2 linked regions of the Synechococcus sp. PCC 7335 genome follow. The protein of the gene in region 1 interacts with the protein of each later gene in a pairwise test. Links are inferred from orthologs where the notes say so. Each region holds a gene or a part of one and is shown in the gene's direction. Other genes may lie near its edges.

The links.
Region 2: the proteins of S7335_RS06460 (region 1) and glp interact in binary tests that used the Escherichia coli proteins (3 or more experiments, as listed by UniProt). The link is inferred for Synechococcus sp. PCC 7335 from one-to-one orthologs.

What each region holds. Positions count from the first base shown.
Region 1 is NZ_DS989904.1:1,451,346-1,454,637, reverse strand. What follows is about bases 120-3,088. They hold S7335_RS06460 (molybdenum cofactor guanylyltransferase), read left to right. Parts: upstream 120-1,245; coding sequence 1,246-1,932; downstream 1,933-3,088. Other genes in these bases: S7335_RS06455 (phycobilisome rod-core linker polypeptide), read left to right, coding at 2,296-3,084; S7335_RS06465 (hypothetical protein), read left to right, coding at 427-1,161; S7335_RS06470 (hypothetical protein), read right to left, coding at 120-287. Also shown: more of S7335_RS06470, read right to left, coding at 1-119. UniProt on the Escherichia coli protein: Transfers a GMP moiety from GTP to Mo-molybdopterin (Mo-MPT) cofactor (Moco or molybdenum cofactor) to form Mo-molybdopterin guanine dinucleotide (Mo-MGD) cofactor.
Region 2 is NZ_DS989904.1:4,670,894-4,674,125, reverse strand. Bases 273-3,181 are described here. They hold glp (gephyrin-like molybdotransferase Glp), read left to right. Parts: upstream 273-1,069; coding sequence 1,070-2,293; downstream 2,294-3,181. Other genes in these bases: S7335_RS19530 (hypothetical protein), read left to right, coding at 2,413-3,181; S7335_RS19540 (aminopeptidase P family protein), read right to left, coding at 273-1,027. Also shown: more of S7335_RS19540, read right to left, coding at 1-272; more of S7335_RS19530, read left to right, coding at 3,182-3,232. UniProt on the Escherichia coli protein: Catalyzes the insertion of molybdate into adenylated molybdopterin with the concomitant release of AMP.

The sequences.
Region 1 (3,292 bases):
TGATACTTGAGCTGCTGGCGGTGGTTTCTGAGTCGCTTGATATTAGTTTTGATATCAGCTCTGAAACTATCAGATTTGAGGCGGTCAGCCTCAATTAGATTCGAAGTAGTATCGAGCTCGCCAGAAGAACGAGTGAGCCGTTGATAGCGTGACTTCGCTTGGCGTATCTGTTGCAAAAGCATGTCTTGCCGTAGCCACGCCCCGCATAGCAACCCGGCTGAGAGCAACATCATTAGGGCCGAGTTCAGAATAAGCAAGATGAGCTGATTCGTCTGTTCGATACTCATAGGTCGAAGATGCACACAGCACTCAAGACTAGCAGTTCAAATGTACTATACTACTCTGACAATCACAAGTGCATCGATCGCAGCTTTGAATTTCGCGACCACAATGTTTTGATAAAGAAGTATCTTGCAACCCTAGCCTATGGCTTTTCAATCTAAGCGATCGCGCATTTTTCTATTCTTTGCCATTGGCTTTGGTATGGCATTGTTGTCTGCGCTGCTCAAAAGTGCGATCGCCTGGATAGCTGATATTTATATCTACTCGTTGCCTTGGGTCGGCGGCTTCCTCCGTAGCGTCGAGCTAGCCGAACTCTCTAACTTACCAGCCTTCGCCTTACTAGGGGCTGGCATTGGCGCTGCAACCTACTTTCTGCCCCGTCACTGGAACCACAAAGCCAAACTCGCACTGTTTGTACTCTTGAGTCCTTTTGTTTTTAGCGCTAGCTACCTTACTCAGCAAAATCTCTGGATTAAGAAGGTCGCTGCTCGGACAGAAACGTCCTACCAAGATGCTAGGGAACTCACCAACCAATTTTTAGAGCGTGAAACCAACAACAAAGGCTACTTTGGCTACTTCCCTCTTAGCACTCGACTAGTCGAGCTACCGGTCCAACCTGACATCTTAAATTCAGAAACTGCTGTCGTCTCAAGCGATACACTTACCGATGCACTAGCTAGCTACGATGATCCTATGGCGAATGCTGCGGTCTTCCTGTTTAAGCAAGTCGGCTGGCTGATCCGATTTATGTACATCATTGTTGCTGCGCTGACTGGTCTAATCTACTACTTCAAAGGTTGTGATTGGGCAGAAGACACCTACCAACGCGCCGCAGGCAACACTCATCCGAGCGCCACGAGAAGACCAAAAGTGCGTTGATCCTAAAAGTGCGTTGACCTAGGTATCCTTAGCCACTTAGCGAGATCTTTGAGCCCCTTTCACCTCGACACTTGCACCTCCATGATGTCTTCTGTCTCTACGGCTGCTTTAGCTATACCTGCTTTGAGCGTCATGATATTAGCAGGCGGTCGCAGTCGCCGTATGGGAAAAGATAAAGCGCTGCTGCCAATGGGAAACGGACAGTCGCTGTTACTCAACACCGTTCAGATTGCCCAAATGCTATCAACAGAGACCGTTGTCGTTACGCCCTGGCCAGAGAGATATCAAGACTCAATCCCAGATTCTGTCAGTTTTATTAAAGAGCCTTTGCCACCTACTAGACCCTATAAAGACCTACTTTGTGCCGGACCACTCAGTGGTTTTGCATATGGATGGCAGGCTATCTCCTCTGACTGGTGCCTCTTACTTGCCTGCGATCTACCCCACCTAGAGGCTGCGGTCATACAGCGCTGGTGGGAATGGCTAACAGCCTATCTAAATGACACACAAAGCCCCATCCCTATGGCCTCTCTAGCCCCGGGTCCAAAAGGCTGGGAACCCCTTTGTGGCTACTATCATCGCGGTTGTGTCCCCTCGCTCAAACAGTATCTACATAGAGGTCAAAATTATAGAGGTCAAAATTCTTTTCAAACCTGGCTGTCTAATGCACCGATTGTGCCTTACAAATCAGTCCCTAAAAAAATGCTATTCAACTGCAACACGCCTGCCGACTGGGCAGTAGCAAGTGCTCAGTCTGACATCTCCCCTTGATCTCTAACCCCCTTTGAGACGCGCCCGAAACGCCGTCGGAACGCTGCGCTCTTCCTTACTGAATAGTTTCCATCTAATGGTTCGCTTCTTATTTGTATGAGCATATGCCCGAGTTGTACACTCCACACATGCCCTCAAAAAGTGTTGCGAGATATGAGTTTTCTTATCATTCCAAACTTACTTAAGCGCCGCTGAAGCCTCTTTTTGACCATTCAGAATTTGTTAAAGCCTTTTGTGGAGGAGCTTTGGCTGAATGTTAAGCTCTGTAATGTTTTTCTCAGGTAATTCCGTTCAATAGGCCACACTCCTCTATGATTGAACAAGAATTATTTGCAGCTGTTCACAAAGTCTGGAGATTCAAGCGTGGCTCTTCCGTTATTGACCTATTCCCCCAAAAGTCAGAACCAGCGGGTTGAGGGGTTTACCGTCCAGGGCGACGATCAGCCCACTATCTACAGCGCTGAAGCTCTTCTTGAGTACAGCGAAATGACCGAGTTGATCAATGCGGCCTATACTCAGATATTCTTCTACTGCTTTGAAGCAGATAAAGAGCCTTTCCTAGAGTCCCAGCTTCGTAACAGTCAAATTACCGTGCGCGACTTCATTCGGGGTTTGATGCTCTCTGATACCTTCTTACGCAACTACTACGCGAAGAACAGCAACTACCGCTTTGTAGAGCAGTGCATTCAACGCGCATTAGGCCGTGACCCTTACAATGAGCGCGAGAAGATTGCCTGGTCTATCAAGATTGGCACCAAAGGCGTTGAGGGATTCATTGATGAGCTGCTAGATAGCGACGAGTATATGGAGAACTTTGGCTACGACATCGTTCCTTACTATCGTCGTCGGGTGCTACCTGGTCGCGAGATCGGTGAGCGTCCTTTTGATATCAAGTCTCCTCGCTACGATGAGTACTATCGTGGCATCCTAGGATTTCCTCAGCTTCTGTGGCAAGAAGAAGTTCGTCGCTTCAAGCCTCAAGAAAAGAAAGCAACTGCTGGCAACCCTTCCTTGTATTTGGATATGGCTCGCAGCGTAAATCCTCGTCCCGCGCAGACGCCTCGTACGAACCTCTCTTCTATTAACATCGGAGCGACTGTACCTTTCCGTAAGCTAGGTGTCCCTGTTGCACCAGAACCTTCCAATAGGTAAATTACAGGGACTTGAACGCTTATTCGTCTTTTCCTCAAAAGGTTATAGACCGAGATGGGTTTTCTCATCTCGGTTTTTTTTATAAACGCTTTACAGAATAAGGGGTACCGCTGCTATTAATGGGTTGAGCTAAGTGCGGATTGCTGTAGAACTAGCCTGTAGCAATCCATCACCACTAGTCTTTGATAATTATTCTAGAAGAAGCAAC
Region 2 (3,232 bases), 3.2 Mb from region 1 along the record:
GATCAACTAGATCAGCCGGGCTGCCCTTAAGAATACCCAGTTCGACTAGACCCTCCGCGATCACGTGGCAAGCGGTTAGGTGGATTTGTTTATACTCTGTGCCCGCTATTGCTTTTGCTATACAAAGGTCGTGTGCAGCTAGCACAACTGCGTAGAGATCTCTTTGCGAAGAAGAAAATTTGCCGCTAACTGGCCAAGTACGAGTAATATCAGAGGCCCAGCCGTCGACCGTTTCTGCGCCTACATCTGCGAGCAGCAAGTCATGCTGCGCCAGTGCATTGTGATAGTGATTATTGTGTAGGACTTCTCCGGCGACGGTGACGATACTGCAATAGGCACAAGTCATATTCGCAGCAATAATGACTGATTCCATTGCTGCGCGAACTTCAGCTTCTGTCTTTGCGGTACGGGTAGCGGCCATGCCTGCCTTATGAGCACGGGTTGTGACCGAAAGCGCCTTTCGGATAGATGCAATCGCGCCGCTATCTTGAATCATTCGCAGTCTGACGATAGCTCTTTCTAGCCTGTGATCGCCTAAAGGCTGATGCCGCTGTAAGACGATACCTTGCTTTAGAAGTACTTGGTCCATTGCCTGGACGGTTTCATCACGTTCGCCCAGGGTAGCTGCGCCTTGAGCAAAGTTCGCCAGCTGACTAAGTGGATATGCCTGCGTCGCACCGATTTGCTCAGCGATGTCGCTGCGCTTAGGCGCCGGACCGTGCCAAAGAGCGTCGTCTGGGGTGCTGTCATCGACAAACAAGATCAGCCGATCGCCATCTAGCAAGATAGCGGCGTTTTGCAAAGGAAGGCCAGCGAAGTAGAGAAAGTGGCTGCTCGCACGAAAAGGGTAGATATTCGCTGTGAAATTGCGTGGTTTAGCCGTGCCAGACCACAGCAGGACCGGAAAATCGATCAGCTGAGCGAGACGATGACGGCGCGATCGCAATGTCTCTACTAGCGAAGGTGTATCAAGATCACCATCCGATTGAGCGTGAGCTGGAGAAAGGCAATTCGGCGCGGTTTGCATGGGATATGGTACTTTGCTTGTTATTGATATTCTCTTCTATACATGTTGCCAGCGGCTGAAGCAGAACGGTTAATCTTTACGTTGGTCTCACCTATTGAGGCAGTAGAGACCCTGAGGCTGACTACGCCAGCCGTCGCTGCAGACGCTTTAGGACGGGTGTTGGCTGAGCCGGTGACTAGCAGAGTAGACTTTCCTCACTGGGATAATTCAGCGATGGATGGTTACGCCGTACGAGCAGACGATGTGCGCTCTGTGCCCACACAACTGAGCCTCATCGAAGAAATTCCAGCCGGGCGATCGCCACAAAAGCGTATCGACACCGGACAGGCTGCTAGAATTTTGACCGGTGCAATGCTGCCTGAGGGTGCTGATACCATCATTATGCAAGAAGAAACCGAACGCGTTGGCGATCGGGTGACGATTTTAGCGGCTGCGCAGCTAGGGAAATTTGTTCGTAGAAAAGGAAGCTTTACCCAGGCAGGCGCGCAGATCCTAAAGAAGGGGACCGTGGTTGCACCGCCAGAAGTTGCACTACTTGCGGCCACGCAACAGACTGAGCTAGCGGTGTACCGTCGCCCTCGAATAGCTATCCTTTCTACTGGGAGTGAGTTAGCCCAGATCGATCAACCTTTGCAGCCGGGTCAGATTGTAGATTCTAATCAGTATGCGCTGACAGCACTAGTAGCGAAGACAGGCGCACTACCCGTGCCGATAGGGATTGTGCAAGATGATCGAGCCAGCGTGAAGGCAGCGATCGCCTCTGCTTTGTCCCAGGCTGATATGGTGCTTTCAACTGGCGGTGTGTCGGTCGGTGACTATGATTATGTCGATCAGGTTCTAGAAGAGCTAGGCGCAAAGCTTCATATTCGCTCAGTAGCAGTGAAACCCGGCAAGCCGCTGACGGTCGCGACTATAGGCAGTCAGCTTTACTTCGGATTACCTGGCAACCCAGCTTCAGCAATGGTGAGCTTTTGGCGGTTTGTAGAGCCTGCGATCGCTAAGCTCTCGGGTAGACAAGCCCCTTGGGTACCTGAGTTTGCGATGGCAAAAGCAACCGTTGAACTAACAGCGGGCGGCGGACGTGAGACGTATCTATGGGGACAGCTCAGTACAGACGAACATGGCTATTGCTTTGGACGAGCAGAAGGCGGGCATAATTCAGGAAATTTGGTGAATTTGGTGAATACGAGTGGGCTAGGTATAGTACCGCAAGGACAGACAAAGATAGCAGCTGGCGCACCCGTAAGAGTGCTGAAAATTCGATGATAAGTGGTGGATATGCGATCAATTGTTACAATCAATTGATGTTATTAATCTGATCAAGCCGGTTAGGCACAAGTTGACTCTTCAATAGTTTTTGAAGGCGTGTGATCGCTAGGACATCTATGACTTCTAAGTACGACGATAGTGAGCTCCAACCAGGGTATCTGTCGGCGTCTTCTGAAGACCAGGCAGCGATTCCACCAGGTGGCGTTGAGGTAGCGCCGAAGAACCGTTCTTCAGGCAGTAGCTTGCTAGTTATGGGTTGGCTGCGAAGCTGGCCAGTGGTAGTGCTCGTAATTTTTGGCTTTCTAGGTACGGTGGGTACAACGGCTGTCTTTAGCTTGTTTCGCATGCCCAGCAGCCCCAATTGTCGGACTATCTTTTGGCCAACTGCGTCTGCCTCGTTGAGATTGCAGTGCGCTGAGACCTATGCAGAGAAAGGAGATGCTAAGAGCTTATTAGCAGCGATTGATCTAGTTGATCAGCTTCCCGAAGATCACCCGTTGCGTCAAGATATCATCAATAGGCGGATTGACGACTGGGCCAATTCACTACTAGATCTAGCTGAGCGTTCTTTTGAGGAAGGTGACATTGAGGGCGCGATCAGTAATGCGAGAGAAATTCCAACCCGAGCAGCCGCTTCGAAGACTGTAGAAGATAGGATTATCCGTTGGAAAGAGATTTGGAAAGAAGGTGCAGATATCTTTAGTAAGGCCAGGAAGCGGCTAAAAGAGAAAAACTTTCAAGCTGCTTTTACGCTATCTGTTGCTTTGCTGGACGTCGATAATCAGTACTGGTCGACTGAAAAGTACGGTGATTTGACGAAGTTGATCAGTCTTGCGAGGGAGGATGAGCGTACGCTCTCTAAAGCCCTAGCTTCTGCAAAGACGGAGACGCTGAAAGGGTTTTCAAGCGCTTTGAGTCAGTTAGAAGAAATTACTG